3 regions of the Raskinella chloraquaticus genome follow, and region 3 is predicted to be linked to each of the others. Evidence: predicted binding sites of a transcription regulator. Region 3 holds the regulator's gene; each other region holds the start of a gene.
What was found. The regulator LexA, encoded in region 3, represses DNA repair genes until DNA is damaged. The targets are predictions, from matches to a motif close to TGTTCNNNNTGTGTTCNG.

Region 1: a site for LexA is predicted at 1,735-1,752, ahead of ssb (single-stranded DNA-binding protein). Genes of this name have one in related genera too.
Region 2: a site for LexA is predicted at 4,315-4,332, ahead of ACINK1_RS01480 (ImuA family protein). Genes of this name have one in related genera too.

What each region holds. Positions count from the first base shown of each region.
Region 1 is NZ_JAKFWN010000024.1:92,036-98,635, forward strand. It holds gene uvrA (excinuclease ABC subunit UvrA) at 1-382, opposite strand, end outside; gene ACINK1_RS08660 (alkane 1-monooxygenase) at 451-1,599, opposite strand; gene ssb (single-stranded DNA-binding protein) at 1,840-2,316, shown strand; gene ACINK1_RS08670 (M20 family metallopeptidase) at 2,369-3,484, shown strand; gene gyrA (DNA gyrase subunit A) at 3,768-6,518, shown strand; gene coaD (pantetheine-phosphate adenylyltransferase) at 6,522-6,600, shown strand, end outside.
Region 2 is NZ_JAKFWN010000002.1:25,923-32,522, forward strand. It holds gene ACINK1_RS01470 (error-prone DNA polymerase) at 1-2,049, opposite strand, end outside; gene ACINK1_RS01475 (Y-family DNA polymerase) at 2,046-3,620, opposite strand; gene ACINK1_RS01480 (ImuA family protein) at 3,523-4,290, opposite strand; gene ACINK1_RS01485 (helix-turn-helix domain-containing protein) at 4,509-4,706, opposite strand; gene ACINK1_RS01490 (MFS transporter) at 5,096-6,600, shown strand, end outside.
Region 3 is NZ_JAKFWN010000006.1:172,085-178,684, reverse strand. It holds gene ACINK1_RS03695 (aminodeoxychorismate/anthranilate synthase component II) at 1-9, shown strand, start outside; gene trpD (anthranilate phosphoribosyltransferase) at 17-1,045, shown strand; gene trpC (indole-3-glycerol phosphate synthase TrpC) at 1,049-1,864, shown strand; gene moaC (cyclic pyranopterin monophosphate synthase MoaC) at 1,861-2,358, shown strand; gene glp (gephyrin-like molybdotransferase Glp) at 2,352-3,548, shown strand; gene lexA (transcriptional repressor LexA) at 3,662-4,381, shown strand; gene ACINK1_RS03665 (ComEC/Rec2 family competence protein) at 4,507-6,600, opposite strand, start outside.

The DNA of each region.
Region 1 (6,600 bases), on a different contig from region 3:
GGATGCCGACACGCGCCCACAACAGGCGCATGTAGTCGTAGATTTCCGTCACCGTGCCGACCGTCGAGCGCGGATTGCGCGAGGTCGTCTTCTGCTCGATGGAGATGGCCGGGGACAGCCCGTCGATCTGGTCGACGTCAGGCTTCTGCATCATTTCCAGAAATTGCCGTGCATAGGCCGACAGGCTCTCCACATAGCGGCGCTGGCCCTCAGCGTAGATAGTGTCGAACGCCAGCGATGATTTTCCCGATCCCGATAGGCCGGTGAACACCACGAGTGAATCACGCGGCAGGTCGAGGTCGACATTCTTCAGATTGTGCTCGCGGGCGCCGCGAATGACGATGGATTTCGACGCCAGCGCGCGGGTAGCGGGATTTGTCATGTCATATTCCAAAACGAAGAAGGCGCCGTTCCCGACGCTTCAAACTGGTCAGATAGCATTGCGTTGACTCAGGCAGCCGTTTGCAGCCAGCCACGCTCGGCCAGGATTTTACGCTCCTGCTCGTTGGCGAACCTGGTATCCCAAATTTCCAAACGTGGTTCCATGACCTTTTGCCACAGGCGCGGCATGAGCGCGATGATGATCATTGTCTTGTAGCCATAAGGCATCGTCGGCGCATCCGCCTCGCAGGCGAGCTGCCAATAGGGTTTGGTTGCAAACATGTGATGATGCGAATGGCGCGGCAGATTGAAGAGAATGGCACTCGAGACCAGCCGGGCGCAGTTCCACGAATGCCGCGGCTCGACCCTTTGGCCGGGAACCCGCACCAGCCCGTAATGTTCGATGTAATTGACCACTTCGAGGTAAAGCTTCCCCTGGATCGCACAACCGATGACCAGCGCAAGGCCGAGCCATCCGCCCAGCACGGCGGCGGCGGCAAAAATCGCCAGGGTAAACATCTGACCGCGTAACCAGCGATTATACGGCGACCATAGCGGCAGCTTGCGCCGTGCCAGTCGCGCCGCTTCAATACGCCACGCCGACAGATTGCCATCGATGATGGAGCGAACGGCAAAACGCAGGACGTATTCCCCGCGCCGTGCAGTCGCCGGATCAGCGTCGGTGGCCACATGGATGTGGTGACCGTAGACATGCTCGATGGAAAAAGACGTGTCGCCGGAAAAACCGAGAAGAAAGCGCCCGACGAACATCGCCAGCCGGTCATTGGTGCGATGGATCAGCTCGTGCGCGACATTGGTGCCGGCCGCGCCGATGAACAGGCCGATGGCGAGCATGCCGCCGAAAAGCGACCAGGCGCCGGTGGCCGCACGCGCCGCCTCAAGATCAACCCCGAAGCCGCGCAGGAGCGGGATGAGGGAGAAAGGATCGCTCGATCCACAAAGGAAAGCGAACAGCGCGACATTGAGCGCCAGCAGCGGCAGCGCCAGAAACAGCTGAAGATCAAGAAACCAGGTCCATGCCGGTCCAAACGCTGCCTTGTCGTCACCAACCGCTTCGTCAACGATTGTTGCCAGAAAAAGCGCCAGGACAAATCCGCTCACCAGCCAGGCGCCGCCAACACATAATGCGGCGATGTTCACTGCAAGGACAGCATTCATGGTGAGATAGCGGGCGTGAACAAGCAGGCGTGCAAGCATCAGGACCACTCCATAGCGTTCACCAGGACGCACACAGTCAGAATGAGCCCATTCTAGACTGAAGCGACAGGCAGGTCGATAGCGGGGATATACGGCGACTCATCGGATGATCAAGCGAGAGGGTAGGCGAAAAATAAGAACATTGTAAGAACATTTTACTTGCCTGCGCTGTTGAGAAGCGATTTATTTGCTTGCGCCGTAGCCTCGCGCCGGGTGAGGTGCGCCATTGGGAGAAACAGGATGGCAGGTAGCGTCAATAAGGTGATCTTGGTCGGCAATGTCGGTCGCGACCCGGAGGTTCAACGCTTTGCGCAAGGTGGACAGGCAGTTAAATTCTCGCTCGCCACGTCGGAGAATTGGCAGGACAAGGCGTCCGGCGAGCGCAAGGAAAAGACCGAGTGGCATAACGTCGTCATCTATAACGAAAACATCGGGCGCGTGGCCGAGCAATACGTACGCAAGGGCTCGAAGATCTATGTCGAAGGCCAGTTGCAGTCGCGCGAGTATACCGACAAGGATGGCAATCAGCGCAAGATCACGGAAGTGGTGCTTCAGCGTTTCCGCGGTGAGATGACATTGCTGGATTCCCGGGGTGGCGGGGAGCGGATGGTCGAGGATGGCGGTATGGGCGCCAGCAGCGAACCGCGCGCACCCGCCAGGCGTACAGCGCCTGCCGCGATGTCGCGCGGCGATCTCGACGACGAGGTGCCGTTCTGAGGTGTGCACGTCAACGCCGGATGTTGATGATCGTCAACCGGAGTTTGGACGCATGTCCGACAAGTTGATCGCTTCGCTGCGGGACTGGGCTGACATCGAAAGCTTCACCCATGATGTTGCCGGCGTTAACCGCATGGTGGATGCGGTGGCGGCTTATGTGGCGGGCGCGCCGGTCAGCATCGAACGGATCGCCGGGCGTGAAGGGCTGGGTGATATCATCATCCTCAAGGCCGGACCGGCGACCGTTGCAAAGCCTGTTCTGCTGCTCTCCCATGTCGATACGGTTCATCCGGCAGGCACCAAATCCGGGCCGCTTGCCATCAGGGTTGATGGCGATCGCTTCTATGGCCCCGGCGTCTATGACATGAAGGGGGGTGCACTTCTCGCGCTGGAAGCCTTCAAGGCAGCAGCGCTGCGCGGCAGTCTGGTGGCGCCAACGGTGTTTATTTTTACGCCAGATGAGGAAATCGGCAGCCCGACGAGCCGCCGTCTTGTGGAAGATTATGGACGCAAGGCCGCCGCGGCACTCGTCACCGAACCGGCGCGCGACGGCGGCAAGATCGTGACAGCACGCAAGGGGGTAGGTATCGTCGATGTGATGATCACCGGCACGCCTGCCCATGCCGGCGTCAAGCATGAGCGCGGGCGCAGCGCCATCCGGGAGGCGGCCCGCCAGATCCTTGCGATAGAGGCCATGACCGATTATGCCCGTGGCATCACCACGAATGTCGGTGTCATCACAGGTGGCAGTGCCCGCAATGTCGTGCCGCAGACCTGCCGATTCGAAGTGGATTTCCGGGCAATCGACCGCGCCGGCGCCACCGAGGTCGAGGCCGCACTCTATAAACTTAAGACCCATGATCCCGATACGACGATCGCGGTAAGCGGAGGGCTTAATCGTCCGCCCTTTCCCCCCAATGATGCGACGATGAAGCTTTTCGCCATTGCCAGGGCGATCGCCGCCAGGGATGGCTGGGCGCTCGATCATGTTCCGCTCACCGGCGGTGGATCAGATGGTAATTTCACGGCTGATGTCGGATGTCCAACCCTTGACGGGCTTGGAGTTGATGGCGATGGCGCGCACACGCTTCAGGAATATGCGCTGCTATCATCGCTCCTGCCGCGCCAGAAGCTGATTGAAGGGCTGCTTGAGAGCAATCTTGCCTGATGACAGCTGAGCGTGACCGGCCAACGCGCTTTGCTGTGACATCTGCCGCTTTGCCATTTGCATGGCGACGGTCATATCGGCTATCGATACTGCCTGTTTTGATTGGCGATCACGACGGAATCGCCTAATTACATTCAGGTGGCAATGTTTCAGGCGCTCATGCGCGCGGGTGCAGCCGACCTCGAGACAGCGACAGTGATGACAGGCAACAGCAAGCGCGGCTTTGGGGGCCTGAGGCCCCCAGTGCCAGGCAGCTGCCAGACAGCCGGTTGAGGAGAAGCCTGTGAGCGGCGATAACAAGGATACCGTAGGCCTGCCCGGCAGCGATCCGTCTGAAATCAGGCCGGTGTCGATTGCCGACGAGATGCGGCGCAGCTATCTCGATTATGCGATGAGCGTCATCGTCAGCCGGGCGCTGCCTGACGCACGGGACGGGCTGAAGCCCGTTCATCGGCGGATCCTGTTTTCGATGTACGAGAACGGCTTTACCTACGACAAGGCCTATCGCAAATCGGCCCGCATCGTCGGCGACGTCATCGGTAAATATCATCCCCATGGCGACCAGTCGATCTATGACGCGCTCGCCCGCATGGCGCAGGACTTTGCCATGCGCGCCCCGCTGGTTGACGGCCAGGGCAATTTTGGTTCCATCGATGGGGATCGCCCGGCCGCCATGCGCTACACCGAGGTGAGGCTGGCGCGGATTGCCGGCGAGATTGTCGATGATCTCGACATGGATACGGTTGATTTCCAGCCCAATTACGACGGCACCGAGCGCGAGCCGGTGGTTATGCCCTCGCGCATACCCAATCTGCTCCTCAATGGTGCCGGCGGCATCGCCGTTGGCATGGCAACCAACATACCTCCGCATAATCTTGGCGAACTCGTCGATGCGGTTGTGGGCCTCATCGTCAAACCGGAGATGACGATCGAGGAACTGAACGAGATCGTCCTTGGGCCTGATTTTCCAACCGGCGGAACAATTCTGGGGCGCGGCGGTATCCGCGTGGCCTACAATACCGGCCGCGGCTCGGTGATCATGCGCGCCCGTGTCGAGGTCGAAACGCGCGCCAAGGACCGCGAACAGCTCGTCGTCAGCGAAATTCCCTATCAGGTCAACAAATCGACGCTTATTGAAAAAATCGCCGAACTCGTGCGTGATAAACGTATCGAGGGCATTTCCAATGTCGCGGACGAATCAAACCGCGAAGGCATCCGCATCGTCATCGAACTGAAGCGCGATGCGGTTGCCGACGTCGTCTTGAACCAGCTCTACCGCTACACGCCGCTGCAAAGCTCTTTTGGCGTCAACATGGTGGCGCTCAATGGCGGGCGCCCGGAGGTCATGAACCTCAAGGACCTGCTCGAAGCGTTCCTGTCATCACGCGAGGTGGTGATCACGCGGCGCACCAAATTCCTGCTCGCCAAGGCCCGCGCCCGCGCCCATGTGCTGGTGGGGCTGGCGATTGCGGTGGCCAATATCGATGAGGTGATCGCCGCCATCCGCACCGCCCCCGATCCGGCAACCGCCAAAGTGCGTTTGATGAGCCGCGCCTGGGACGCCCGCGAGATCACCACAATTATCGGCCTGATCGACGATCTGCGCCACAGGCTCGCCGATGACGGCACCATTCATCTCTCCGAAGAACAGGCCAAAGCTATCCTCGACCTGCGCCTGCAGCGCCTGACTGCGCTGGGCCGCGAGGAAATCCAGGCTGAACTGGAAAAGATTGCAGCTGAAATCCGCGAATTTCTGGCGATCCTCACGTCTCGCGCCCGCGTCCAGGAGATCATTCGCGACGAATTGCTGGCGGCCAAGGCAGCCTTTGCCACCCCGCGTCAGACCGAAATCCTCGAAGCCGAGGGCGATTTCGAGGATGAGGATCTGATCCAGCGTGAAGAGATGGTGGTGACCGTCTCGCATGCTGGCTACGTGAAGCGCGTGCCGCTCTCCGCCTATCGTGCGCAGCGGCGCGGCGGCAAGGGCAGAGCCGGCATGGCCACCCGCGAGGAGGATTTCGTCACTCGCCTTTTTGTCGCCTCGACCCATACGCCGGTGCTGTTTTTCTCATCGCGCGGTATCGTCCACAAGATGAAGGTGTGGCGCCTGCCGATTGCCGCTCCGCAATCGCGCGGCAAGGCCCTGGTCAACATGTTGCCGCTGGCGGCAGGCGAGCGCATTACCACCGTTATGCCGCTGCCGGAGGATGAGGCCGAATGGGCGCGCTTCCACGTGGTGTTTGCCACCACTGACGGTGATATCCGCCGCAATGATCTCGCCGATTTTGTACAGATCAACCGCAACGGCAAGATCGCCATGAAGCTGGAGGGCGATACCTCGATCGTCGATGTGCAGCTGTGCACCGAGGACGATGACATTCTGCTCACCACCAAGCTTGGCCAGTCAATCCGCTTTGCGGTGCCTGAAGTCCGCGTCTTCCAGAGCCGCAATTCGACCGGCGTGCGCGGTATCCTGCTCGCCGAAGGCGATGCGGTGATCTCGATGGCCATTGTGCGCCATGTCGAGGCGTCAGCCGAGGAGCGCTCCTCTTATCTGCGCATGCGCCGCGCTGTGACGGCCGGCGAAGAAGGGCAGCCCGGCGAGCCGGAAGGCGAGGAAATCAATGCCGACGTTCAATTGTCGCAGGAGCGTTACGCTGGCCTGTCAGCCGGCGAACAATTCGTGCTCACCGTTTCGGAGCGCGGTTTTGGCAAGCGCTCATCTGCCTACGAATATCGTGTCACCGGGCGTGGTGGCAAAGGTATCGTCGCCATGATCACCAACGCCCGCAATGGCGGAGTGGTCGCCGCCTTCCCGGTGGAGCCAAGCGATCAGATCATGCTGGTGACCGATGGCGGCCAGATGATCCGCGTTCCGGTTGATGACATACGCATCGCCGGGCGCAACACCCAAGGCGTTACGATTTTTGACACCGCCGATGGCGAGAAAGTCGTGTCGGTCGAACGTATTTCCGATCAGGGTGAGGACATCAGCGACGATGCGGCCCCGCTCGTTGATGGTGACGAGGGCTGATCCATGCGCATCGGCGTTTATCCGGGATCGTTCGATCCGCTGACCAACGGCCATGTCGGCATGCTGGAGGCATCACTGCGCC
Region 2 (6,600 bases), on a different contig from region 3:
AGGCGCAGGATAGCTCACCTTTTCCGCGCCCGAGCGTCGCCGCAGATAGGGGTGCACCATATTGCCCTGGATGGGGCCGGGGCGGACGATCGCCACCTGGATCACGAGATCGTAGAATACGCGCGGCTTGAGACGCGGCAGCATGTTGATCTGCGCCCGGCTTTCCACCTGAAAGACGCCAATCGAATCGCCACGCCGCAGCATGGCGTACGTATCAGGATCGTCCGCCGGCACATCGGCAAGAGCCATATCGATCCCGTGGTGATCGCGCATGAGATCGAAAGCCTTGCGGATGCAGGTCAGCATACCAAGTGCCAGGATATCGACCTTCATCAGGCCCAGCGCATCGATATCGTCCTTGTCCCATTCGATGAAGGTGCGCTCCGCCATCGCCGCATTGCCAATCGGCACCAGCTCATCAAGACGCCCGCGCGTCAGCACAAACCCGCCGACATGCTGCGACAGATGGCGGGGAAAGCCGATCAGGCGCTTGGCAAAGGCAACCGCCCGCGCGATTGCCGGACTGTCGGGATCAAGACCTGCCTGCCTCACCTGCGCCCGGGTGATGTCAGACCCCCAGCTTCCCCATTGCGTGCCGGCGAGGGCGGTGGTGATGTCTTCCGACAGGCCGAGGACCTTGCCAACCTCGCGGATGGCGCTTTTGGGCCGGTAATGGATGACGGTGGCGGCAAGCCCTGCCCGCTCGCGGCCATAGCGCGCATAGATATGCTGGATGATCTCCTCGCGCCGCTCATGCTCGAAATCGACATCGATATCCGGCGGTTCCCGCCGCTCCTCCGAGATGAAGCGCGCAAACAGCACATTATGCTCGGCCGGATCGACGCAGGTGATACCAAGCACATAGCAGACGGCGGAATTGGCGGCTGAGCCCCGCCCCTGGCAGAGAATACCCTTGTCGACAGCCACCCGCACGATGTCATAGACGGTGAGGAAATAACGCGCGTAATCAAGCTTGGCGATGAGCGCCAGTTCGCGGTGCAGCAGGGCCTCCACCTTGTGTGGAACGCCGTCTGGATAGCGCATCGCCGCATGGCGCAATGTCAGCTCTTCCAGCCAGCTCTGCGCCTGCCAGCCCGGCGGCACCGGTTCCTCGGGATAATCATAGGTGAGCTCGCCAAGATCGAAATCAAGACGGGCAAGAAGCGCCTGTGTTTCGCTGATCGCCTCCGGGCAATCGCCAAACAGGCGTGCCATCTCGGCTGGATGCTTGAGGTGGCGCTCGGCATTGATCTCAAGGGCACGTCCGGCGCTTTCAATCGTCATGCCCTGGCGGATACAGGCGAGAATATCCTGCAGATCGCGTGCATCAGGCGTGGCATAGAGAACATCATTGCTGGCAATGAGCGGCACGCAAGCTGCCTGTGCCCTCTCCCTGAGCTTTACCAGCCGGCGCCGGTCATCGCCGCGCCGGGGCATGGTGGCACCAAGCCAGAGCGCGCCGGGGAAGGCATCGCCCAGCTGCGCCAGCAAGGCGGGGAGAGGCGCCAGATTGCGCTCTGGCATGACGATCACCAGCAGATCGCCGGCATGCGACAGAAGATCGCCGAGGCTCAGATGAAAATCGCCTTTTGCAGCCCGCCTGTTCCCCGTTGTCAGCAGGCGGCACAGACGCGCCCAGCCCGTGCGGTTTTGCGCATAGGCGACGATGTCGGGCGTGCCATCGCCAAAGGCTAGACGGACGCCGGTTGCCAGTTTGAAGCGTTGCGCCCGCTGCCGCACCTGGGCGCGTAACGCCTCCATCGCCGGCGTGTCGTCATCAAGCGCAGAGGAGATGTAATGATATTCGCCCGGCCCCGCTCCCTGGCGCTGCTTCACCGCAGGCAGGATCCCGCCCGCGCGCAATTCCCTGAGCGCTGACCACGCCCTGACCACCCCGGCCAGCGTGTTGCGATCAGCAATGCCAAGACCGGTATGTCCGAGCAGCAGCGATGTCAGCACCAGATCGGCGGCAGGAGAGGCGCCGCGCAGGAATGAGAAATTTGTTGCCGCGACCGGTTCGGCATAAGGCGGCACCGGGTGATCCTTCATGCAAAAAGCCCGTGCAGAAACCAGCGCGGATGAGTGGTGCTGTCCTCGTAAAGCCCTTCGCGAAAAATCCAGAAACGTTGACCCGTGGCATCTTCCACCCGGTAATAATCGCGGACGGCCGGCGGGTGATCGCCGCCAGCGATGTGGCTGTGCCACCATTCAGGGGCGATCCGCTCGGGTCCCTCCGCAAGGGCCACCTCGTGGAGCTGACGGCGCCAGCGAAATCTGCGGGGAGGGCTGTCTGGCACCTCGGCCAGCGCCTCGATGAGCTGCGGGCGCTCAAAGAGCGTCAGCGGGCGAAGCGGCGGATGGCCGGGCTCAAGGGGCGGCCAGGAGGCGGAAGAGGCCGGTGAGAGATAGGGCACGACCCCTCCGGCCTCCCCCGGATCATGGGTCGCGCGCGCTACAAACCGCTGGACATGGTCACGCCCGAACCGCGCCACCAGCCGGTCGACGAGATCGGCAAGACCGCGCTTCTCCTCATCCGCCACCTGCCCGCCGGAGAGATGATGCTGACGCTCGTCAAGCGTCTCGCCCCATGTCACGGCAAGGCGCAGGGCGTCAAACCCGAAGCCGGGATCGAGAGGATCGGCGAGTGTGGTGATCTTCAGTGCGATGAGGCGCATCAGCCGGGCGCCATCGCGCATGGCTTGCGCTGTTTCAATTGTCAGCCGCCGCACGGCCCCATCGGCACGAAAGAAGATGACCTCAAACCCCCGCCCGCCCGCGCCGCGCCGCTCCAGCAGGCTCATCACATCGCCCGCCAGCCTTGCCAGCTCTGCCAGCAATCCCTCCATGGCGGTGATGGGCGTGGCAAAATGCTTGTCTGCCATGATCTCCGGCGGTGGCCGAAGCGGCGTGATGCGGATATCGTCGCGCCCCAGAATCCGCTGCAGGATGTCCACCAGCCCTGCGCCGAAGCGTGCCGCCAGCAAGGAAGACGGGCGGTCGGCAAGATCGCCCAGCGTTCTGAGCCCCGCCCGCGTCAGGGCCAGCGTGATATGTCTTTCCTGCTCAAGGGCTGCCACCGGCAACGCCCGCGCCGCCCTCTCCTCTGTGGCGGGTGGCAGGCGTTCGGTGGATGAGAAACGAGCGAACGCCCATGCCGCATCAGGAGTATTGGCAAGGGCAGCACGCGTCGCCAGCCCGAGGCGATTGAGGTTGCGCCGGGCCTGGATCAGAAGCGCTTCCTCGCCGTCGAAAAGATGGGCGCAGCCGGTAATGTCGAGGATGAGGCCCTCTCTTCCCCTGAGAGTCACCAGCGGCGTAAATTTCTCGCAGACCGCCGCAGCTGCCAGCAGATAATCTGCATCAGCGGCATGGTCCATGGCCGCTGTCATCAGGTTCGGGACCAGGGCGCGCGCCTCGGCAAGGGCCATGTCGAGGGCAAGTTTGCAGCGCCTGGCAAGCGGGTCGAGGGCAGCAATCCGCAGCGCGCCCCGCTCTTTCTGCGTGAGAACAAAGGGCGGCTCATCAGCTGTGCCGCTGCGCGGCCGGTTCAATGCCCGGCATGCCCGGTCGGTTGACAGGAAGGGCAGCCACAGCCCGAGATAGCGGCGCGGTTCCGTCAATGCCGGTGCGATCGTCAATGAGGGAATCGGCGATGGTAACAACGGAATGGATGACGAGGTCTCGGACATCACGGTCCCACTCCACAAGATAGCGCAGACCTTCCCGGCCATGGCGGGTGCGCAACAGGGTCAGATCAAAAAGCGGGTGGCCAGGGGCACGTGCTGCCAAGGCCCGCGATGGTGCCGGGTGGATCAGCCAACGCGTCTCGGCCGCGCTGGCATGGGGCGTGGCGGCCATCCGCGTGATGAAAACGCCGATGCCTGAAGCCTTCGCCGCCAGCACCAGACGCCGGCTTGCGGTCAGATCATAGGCTTTTGCCTCGCCCCATAATTCGATCATCACCGCCCCGAGGCCGTGGCAGCGTGCGCCTTCAAGCCCTGCCTGGAGCGCGCCGGTGACATCAGGCGTCCGCACCAGGATCACCTGCGCCGGATCAACACCGAATTCCGCAAGGCCCGCCGCATAGGGCGCGCCATGTTCCCGATCAAGGGCGGCGTGGCGAACCCACAGCTTCGGGCCGCGTTTGGCCAGGTGCATCAGGGCCAGGACCCCGCCTGTCATGGCCATGCTCCGGATGCCGGTGCCGGCATAGAACTCATGCACCGCCTCGCCCGCCAGCGTGAATTGGGGCCGTGCATCCGGGTCGGCATGGGGTAACGGTCTTGGCATGAGGGTCATGACAGCACGATCAAATGTTCATGGTACGTTCTTATCATCAGCACCCCGCTCCAAGAGTCAAGCGCGGATATGGTCAAGCGTGGATATGGATGGAAACGATAAGGATGGTTAAGACCGCGTGATGCCGCGTCTCGATCGGCGTGCTCAGTCGCTCCGCCGCCTCGCCTCCTGCCAGCGGGCGGTGCACCAAAAAAGGATGGGTTTGGGCTCTACACTTCGCCCGAACGTCGCGGCATGGTGGCGTTCTCCAGCAAAAACGCCTCAAGATCCTTGTGAGCAACCCGCCATTCCCGCCCGAATTTGATCGCCCGGATCTGGCGCTGCGCAATCCAGCTGCGCACGGTCGCTTCCTTGACCTTCAACAGTTCTGCAACCTCGTGAAGAGTGAGCAAGGGTCGAGACAACATCGCGGAATTCTCCCGTTTTGCTCGTTTCGGTACGCGTACACGCCGATCGAACCAAGATGACACCGCCTCAGCGTATCATACCCGTCGCCAAACCGCTGTCATCGCATCCACCGCATCGCATCCACAGCATAACGCCGTTCTGCCAGCTCAATATAGGCGATATTACTGGCGTTATAAGATCGTTTGTATTGGTTTGTATCTGTTTAAAAATGTTTATAGTTGTCAAGATATCTCCATATGTGTATGAAAATTTTTACGCAGAGCTCCTCAAGCAGGAGAGTGCCAACAAAATCCAGCCTGAAGGCTGGCCGAGGATGCTGACAGGGAGGGTATTAATCATGACCGATACAACCATCGCCGGGGCGGGTGCTGCCGAGCGGGCCCGGCCGATGACACGAGAGGAACGCAAGGTTATCGCTGCGTCCTCCGCCGGTACTATTTTTGAATGGTATGATTTCTATCTTTATGGATCGCTGGCGGCGATTATCGCCAACCAGTTCTTTTCGCCTTTCCCCGAAGCAACCCGCAATGTTTTCGCCCTGCTGGCGTTTGCTGCCGGCTTCCTCGTACGCCCTTTCGGCGCCCTCTTCTTTGGCCGTCTTGGTGATATCGTCGGGCGCAAATATACCTTCCTCCTCACCATCATGATCATGGGCATTTCGACCTTCATTGTCGGCTTGCTGCCAACCTATGCCTGGCTCGAAAGCAATTTCGCTATTGGTTGGCTGGCGCCCGTCATCCTGATCGTTCTGCGCATGTTGCAGGGCCTGGCGCTCGGCGGTGAATATGGTGGCGCCGTTGTCTATGTGGCCGAACATGCGCCTCACGGTCGCCGCGGCTATTTCACCAGCTGGATCCAGACCACAGCCACACTTGGTTTGCTCCTTTCGCTCATGGTCATCCTCGGTGTTCGCACCTGGACCGGTGAGAAGGAGTTCGCCGAATGGGGTTGGCGCATCCCCTTCCTGCTGTCGATCTTCCTGCTGGCAATTTCCGTGTGGATTCGCTTGCAAATGGAAGAAAGCCCGATCTTCAAGAAGATCAAGGATGAGGGCAAGCAGTCAAAAGCGCCGCTCAGCGAAGCTTTCGGGCAATGGAAGAACGCCAGGTTTGCGCTCATCGCTCTCTTGGGACTTGTCGCTGGCCAAGCGGTCGTGTGGTATACGGGACAGTTCTACGCCCTGTTCTTCCTGCAAAGCATCTTGCGTGTTGATCCCTTCACCGCCAACGTGCTGATTGCCTGGTCGCTCATCCTGGGTACGGCAGGGTTTGTGATCTTTGGTTCGCTGTCCGATCATATCGGTCGCAAGCCGATCATTCTGGCTGGCATGGTCCTGGCTGTCCTCACCTATTTCCCGGTGTTTCAGTTCATTACCGCCACCGCCAACCCGCAGCTTGACCGGGCCCAGCAGACAACCAAGGTAACGGTCATCGCCGCCAAGGATGACTGCTCGTTCCAGTTCAACCCGACGGGTACGTCCAAATTCACCAATTCCTGTGATGTGGCGAAGGCTCTGCTGGCCCGCAACTCAGTGAATTACTCGGTCGAACCTGCACCCGCTGGCTCAATCGCGAAAATCAAGGTCGGCAATACCGAAGTACCGGCTTATGATTTGAGCAAGCTGACGGGGGACGCGGTCCGCACCACACCTGCGGCCTTCACCAAGTCTGTCAATGAAGCGCTTGCGGCGGGTGGCTATCCGATGGCAGGCCAGCCCAATCCGGAGCTGGTGAAGATGTCTGGCTTCTTTGACATCTTCCGCGCCCAGACCTTCGGGCTTGTCCTGGTTCTGACCTATCTCGTCATCCTGGTAACCATGGTCTACGGACCAATTGCTGCAGCCCTGGTCGAGCTCTTCCCGACCCGCATCCGCTACACCGGTATGTCGCTGCC
Region 3 (6,600 bases):
TCCGCCTGAGGTCGCGATGATCCAGCCCGCCGCAACCGATCTCAAACCCTTCATCGCCAAAGCCGCAGCCGGCCTCGCGCTGACCCGTGACGAGGCTCGCCAGGCCTTCAACGTCATCATGTCGGGCGAGGCGACGCCTTCGCAGATCGGCGGCTTCCTGATGGCGCTTCGCGTGCGCGGCGAAAGTATCGACGAGATCGCCGGCGCGGTCGAAGTCATGCGCTCCCGGATGCTGCGGGTGAGCGCGCCTGCCGGCGCGCTCGATATCGTCGGGACCGGTGGCGATGGTTCAGGCTCACTCAATATTTCAACCGCGTCAGCCATCGTCGCGGCAGGATGTGGCGTACCGATTGCCAAGCACGGCAATCGCGCCCTGTCCTCACGCTCCGGCGCCGCTGACACGCTGGCCGCCCTCGGTGTCAAGATCGAATTGGGGCCGGAGGCTATCACGCACTGCATCCGCACCGCTGGTATCGGCTTCATGTTCGCACCTGCCCATCATGCGGCGATGAAACATGTCGGCCCGACGCGCGTTGAACTTGCAACCCGCACCATCTTCAACATGCTGGGGCCCTTGTCGAACCCTGCCGGCGTCAGGCGCCAGCTCGTCGGCGTCTTTGCTGAAACATGGGTTGAACCGCTGGCAATTGTTCTGGGCCAGTTGGGCGCAGAGCATGTGTGGGTGATGCATGCCAGCGACGGCCTCGACGAAATTACCGTGAGCGGCGAAACCTCCGTTGCCGAGTATCGCGACGGCACTGTGCGTCTGTTTTCCGTGAAGCCCGAAGATGCGGGGCTCAAACGCTATCCGCGTGGTGCGCTTGCGGGCGGAGACGCCAAGCATAATGCCGAGGCCATCCGCGCCATGCTCGATGGCGACCCAGGTGCCCATCGCGATGCCGTGCTGCTCAATGCAGGCGCCGGCCTCATCGTCGCTGGAAAAGTCAGCTCACTTGCCGAGGGGGCGGCCATGGCAGCGCAGGCCATCGACAATGGCAACGCGAGCGCGGTCCTCGCCCGCCTCATTGCCGCCTCGCAGGAGTGAGCGATGGGCGATATCCTCACCCGCATCGAAGCCTATAAGCGCCGTGAGATCGCCGCAGCAAAGCTTGCACATCCACCTGCCGCACTACGCGAGGCTGCTATCGCCGCCGCCGCTCCGCGCGGTTTCGTCGCAGCCCTGGCCAGGCGCAAGGCCGCCGGTTCGACCGGCCTCATCGCCGAGATCAAGAAGGCAAGCCCGTCCAAGGGCTTGATCCGTGCTGATTTTGATCCCCCTTCCCTCGCCGCAGCCTATGAGGCGGGCGGTGCTGCCTGCCTGTCGATCCTCACCGATGCGCCCTCGTTCCAGGGCGCGCTTGATTTCATGACAGCCGCCCGCGCGGCGACAAACCTGCCGGTGCTGCGCAAGGATTTTCTCTTTGATACCTACCAGGTGCTGGAAGCGCGCGCCGCCGGTGCGGACTGCATTCTGGTCATCCTCGCAGCCGTCGAGGACAGGCTGGCGGCTGATCTTCTGAACTCGGCTGCCGAGCTTGGAATGGACGCGCTGATTGAAATCCATGATGCCGAGGAAGCGCGCCGCGCGGTTGATCTCGGCGCCACCTTCATCGGCATCAATAATCGCAATCTGCGGACGTTTGACATCTCGCTTGCAACCACGGAAACGCTGGTGCCGCTGCTGCCGCCGGACGCGCTCATCGTCAGCGAGAGCGGTATTTTCAACCCTGCTGACATTGCCCGCATGCGAGCCTGCGGCGTCTCGACCTTTCTGGTCGGCGAAAGCCTGATGCGCCAGAGCGACGTGGCCGCAGCAACGCGGGCGCTGCTGACACCGATTTCTCATCCGGCGTTGATCTCATGACGAACCCAGCCCTCTCACATCTCAACGCCGCCGGCGAAGCTCACATGGTCGATGTCGGCGCCAAGCCCGTCAGCGAGCGTGTGGCGATTGCCAGGGGCCATGTGGTGATGGCCGCCGCGACCATGGCAATCATTGCCTCCGGCAACGCCAAGAAAGGCGATGTGCTGGGTACCGCGCGCATTGCCGCCATCATGGCCGCCAAGAAAACCCATGAGCTGATCCCGCTCTGCCACCCCTTGCTGCTGAACGCCATCACCGTTGATCTGGCCATCGATGAGAATCTGCCCGGCATCAGCGTCACGGCGAGCGTCAAAGTCGCCGGCCAGACCGGTGTCGAGATGGAGGCATTGACCGCCGTCTCGCTTGCCTGCCTCACCATCTACGACATGGTGAAGGCGGTTGATCGCGGCATGCGGATCGAGGGCATTCATCTTGTTGAAAAGAGTGGCGGGCGCTCGGGTCATTTCATCGCCCAGGATCAGTCCGCGTGCTGAGCGTTGAGGAGGCGCGCCGCCGCATTCTGGCCGGCGTCAACCGTCTGCCTGCCGAAATCACGTCAATCGACGACGCGCAGGGACGCGTTCTCGCCGACCCTCTACTGGCCCGGCTGTCGCAACCTCCCTTCGTCGCTGCCGCGATGGATGGTTACGCGATACGAGCGATGGATGCAGCTCAGGACGCCTCGTTTCGCGTCATTGGTCAATCGGCGGCCGGAAGCCCTTTCGCCGGCAGTCTTGGCGAACGTCAGGCGGTGCGCATTTTCACCGGCGCGATCGTCCCCGCCGGTGCCGACAAAGTCATCCCGCAGGAGTTCGCCAGCCGCGAGGGCGATGACGTCCGTTTTCCTGCGCTGCCATCCTCTCCCTTTGTCCGCGCGCTCGGACTTGATTTCAGCCTCGGTGATGTGGTCCTGGAGGCTGGCCATCAACTGGATGCGGCCGCCATCGGTCTGGCAGCGGCGGCCGATCATCGCCAGCTCGCCATCGTCAGACGCCCGCGCATCGCCATTCTTGCGACCGGCGACGAGATCGTACCGCCCGGAGCGATACGGGCCGACGGCCAGATCCATTCCTCCTCACTCTATGCCGTGCGCGCTGCCTGCCTTGCCGCCGGCGCCGAGGTGATCAATCTTGGTATCGCTCGCGACGAGAGAGAGCTGCTGGCACAGCGTTTTGCGGCAGCAATCGCCATACCAGCCGATGTGATGATCACGCTTGGTGGCGCGTCGGTCGGCGATCATGATCTGGTCCAGGAAACCTTCGCGCGCGCTGGTGGCGAACTCGGTTTCTGGCGTATCTCCATGCGCCCCGGCAAGCCGCTGATCTTTGGCACTGCCGGGTCGCTCCGCCTTCTTGGACTGCCCGGCAATCCGGTGTCGTCGTTTGTATGCTGCTGGCTTTTCGTTCTGCCACTGATACGCGCCCTCCTCGGGCTTGCATCTGAACCAAAGCAGTGTCTGGCCCGCCTCAGCGCCGATCTGCCTGCCAATGACGAGCGCGAAGACTACTTGCGCGCCCGCCTGGTCAGCGATCCGCACGGCACCATCACCGCCACCGCCTTCTCCAGACAGGATTCCTCGCTGCAATCTGTTCTTGCAGGCGCCAACGGCCTCATCCGTCGCCCTCCCCACGCGCCCGCTGCGCGGGCCGGAGAGATGTGTACCGTCCTGCCATTATCCACCTGAGAGCGCGCTTTTGATCGTTTGATCAATCTTAATTCTTTCTTTACGCTTGCGGAACACAACTAGAACAGGTACAAAAAGTTCCTGATTTGTTTCGCTGTGAGGAATCGCCAGACATGCTGACGCGCAAGCAATTTGAGCTGCTGATGTTCATTCACGAGCGCTTGAAGGAACAGGGCGTTCCCCCCTCTTTCGATGAAATGAAAGAAGCGCTTGATCTGCGCTCCAAATCGGGCATCCATCGCTTGATCACAGCGCTTGAGGAGCGAGGTTTTATCCGCCGCCTGCCGCATCGCGCCCGCGCTTTGGAAGTTCTGAAACTGCCGGATTCGGTCGCGCCCGGCCTCGGCTCTCCGCGCGGGCGGGGCTTTTCGCCCTCGGTTGTTGAAGGCGGTCTTGGCAGGGTGCCAGCGCCACGCGCCGCCGCGCAACCGGTGGAAGACTTCGCCAACAGCGTGATAGCGATCCCGGTCATGGGGCGGATTGCCGCTGGCACGCCCATCAGCGCCATCGAAACCCATTCGCACACGATCTCGGTACCGGTTGATTTTCTGACCAGCGGTGATCATTTCGCGCTCGAGGTACGCGGCGATTCAATGATCGAGGCGGGTATTTTCGACGGAGATACAGTGCTGCTGCGTCGTCAGGACGGCGCGGATAATGGTGATATCGTGGTGGCGCTGGTCGATGATGAGGAGGCAACCTTGAAGCGGTTACGCCGGCGTGGCGCCTCCATTGCCCTGGAAGCAGCAAACCCGACCTTCGAAACCCGTATTTTTGGTCCCGACCGCGTGAAGATCCAGGGCAAGCTTGTGGGCCTGCTGCGCCGCTATTGATCGGCGCGCCGCGCTTTGCCTCGCATGAGGGCATACTGCAAAAATGAAGGAATCGGTTTTCTGTAGCAGTACGTAAAAACAATAAGATAAGTGAAGATTGCGATGCTGTTTGAACGCAGTCTGCCCTAGCTGCCGGGACGCCGCCACCACACGTCACGCGAGCGCAGATCGCTTGACGGACACCACGCTCGCTCACCGCAAGTCTGCGCATTTGATACGATGCGCGGCTGACCGTTGCGCCAGTAGATGACCATTCCAGCAGCCTTGCGGATCACCTGACCGTCGAGGATCAGGCGTGGAAAGGCGCATGACGATGGCGCCACACCATCGGGAATGATCAGGATATCGGCACGGCGGCAATCCTCCTCCACCGCCTCAGGTGTCTTGGCTATCGCCACCAGATGATCACGACCGAGAGGCAGCGTACAACCCAGCGCGTCACATCGCCTGCCGCCGCTCAGTGTCGCCGCCTCAGGCTGGCGCGTATCGCCATCTGCTTCCAGCCAGCGCGACAGTGCAAATCGATCAGCCGGCACCCCATCAGCCCGCAGGATAGATCCGCCATCGCGGACCGCGACAAGCCGACCGCTGGCCGACACATACAGATCAGGTTGTGGCTCGATGAGCCATAGAGCGACGCCAGCCAGATAAAAAACCATGCCGAAAAGGGCTATGCGGGTCTTCCAGAAGCACATCCACATGGTGCCGAAAACCGCACAGAGCATGGCCGCGACGCTGAAGCCGGGAAGCAATGATGTGGCGTGGGGAAAGGCAGCGACAAAACGCGCGATATCAAGCATGCGCGCCACGCCAAACCCGAGCGCATCAATGGCAAAGCCCGCCGGGCCGATGTTGAGCATGATGAGCGTCAACACTGCCATCGGCATGACGAAGATGTCGACGATCAGCATCGCCAGCACATTGCCAACGACGCCAAACCAGGCGATGCGATGGAAATGATGGAGGGTGATCGGCAACATGGCGATCTCAACCAGAATACTGACGATGGCCGTCGCCAGCACCGCTTCGGCGAAGCGGCTGGCAAAGCGCAAGCCGCGGGACTGCTCTCGCGTCGCCAAGCGCGGCAGCAATTTGTGCTCATAAACAGCAATCAGCGTCGCGGTTGCTGCAAACGACATCTGGAAGCTCGGCGAAACGAGGGATGAGGGGTGATAGGCGAGCAGTATCAAGGCGGCCAAAGCCAGATTGCGCATCGTCAGCGCCGGCCGGTCCAGCAGGACTGCGGCGAAAACGATGCAGATCATGATAAAAGAGCGGGTCGTCGCCACTTCCGCCCCTGACGCCACTTCGTAGAACGCAGCCGTCACCAGTGCCACCACCGCCGCGATCTTTTTCAACGGCAGACGCAGCGCCAGCGGGCCAAAACCGGCCAGAACGGCCCTCACCAGCCAGAATGCTCCACCCGCCACCAGCGCCATGTGCAACCCTGAAATCGACAGCACATGGAGAAGGCCCGACGCATTGAACTCGCGATTGATGTCATCAGGGATGGCGGTGCGCTGCCCGGTCACCAGCGCCGCCGCGATCGGCCCGAGTTTCGCGCCAAGACGCTCCACGATCGCCATCGTCATCCGCGTCCGCCAGGCCTCGACTGCCAGCGCCACACGCAAACGAATCCCCGGTTGCGGCAGGTCGATGATCTGCGGTTTGCCACTGACAAACGCATAACCGCCGATACGATCAAAAAATCCGGCAAACCCGGAAGAATAAGCGCCGGGATGCGTTGGCAATGGCAACGGAGCAAGACGCGCCGAAAAGGCGACGGCCTGCCCGATCTTCAGCCCGGCAAGCGAGCGCCCGACCGCGATCAGCCGCCGTGGTGGCGCTGCCTTGGCGCCGATACTGACAATCTCGATCATCAGACGCGGCGCCTTTTCCGACCGCTCCTCGATCCGGCGGACATATCCCGTCACTGTCGCCTTCGGGATCACGCTCTCGATGCGCGGGCCGTCAACCAGGCGGATGGAGATATCCGTGCTGAGAAGCCCGCCCGCCAGCGCTGCCAGGATAAATCCGACATTGGCCAGATGCGGCAGATCGCGCATGGCAAAGCCAAGCGCGAGCGCTGCACCAATCAGCGGATAGAGGAGCATGGCAGGCGGATGGGCGGGAAGCGCCAGGTGCACCAGCACCCCGATCCCCATTGCTGGCGCCAGCCAGAGCGCCGGGCGGCCATAAGCCGTTTCGATATGCCACTG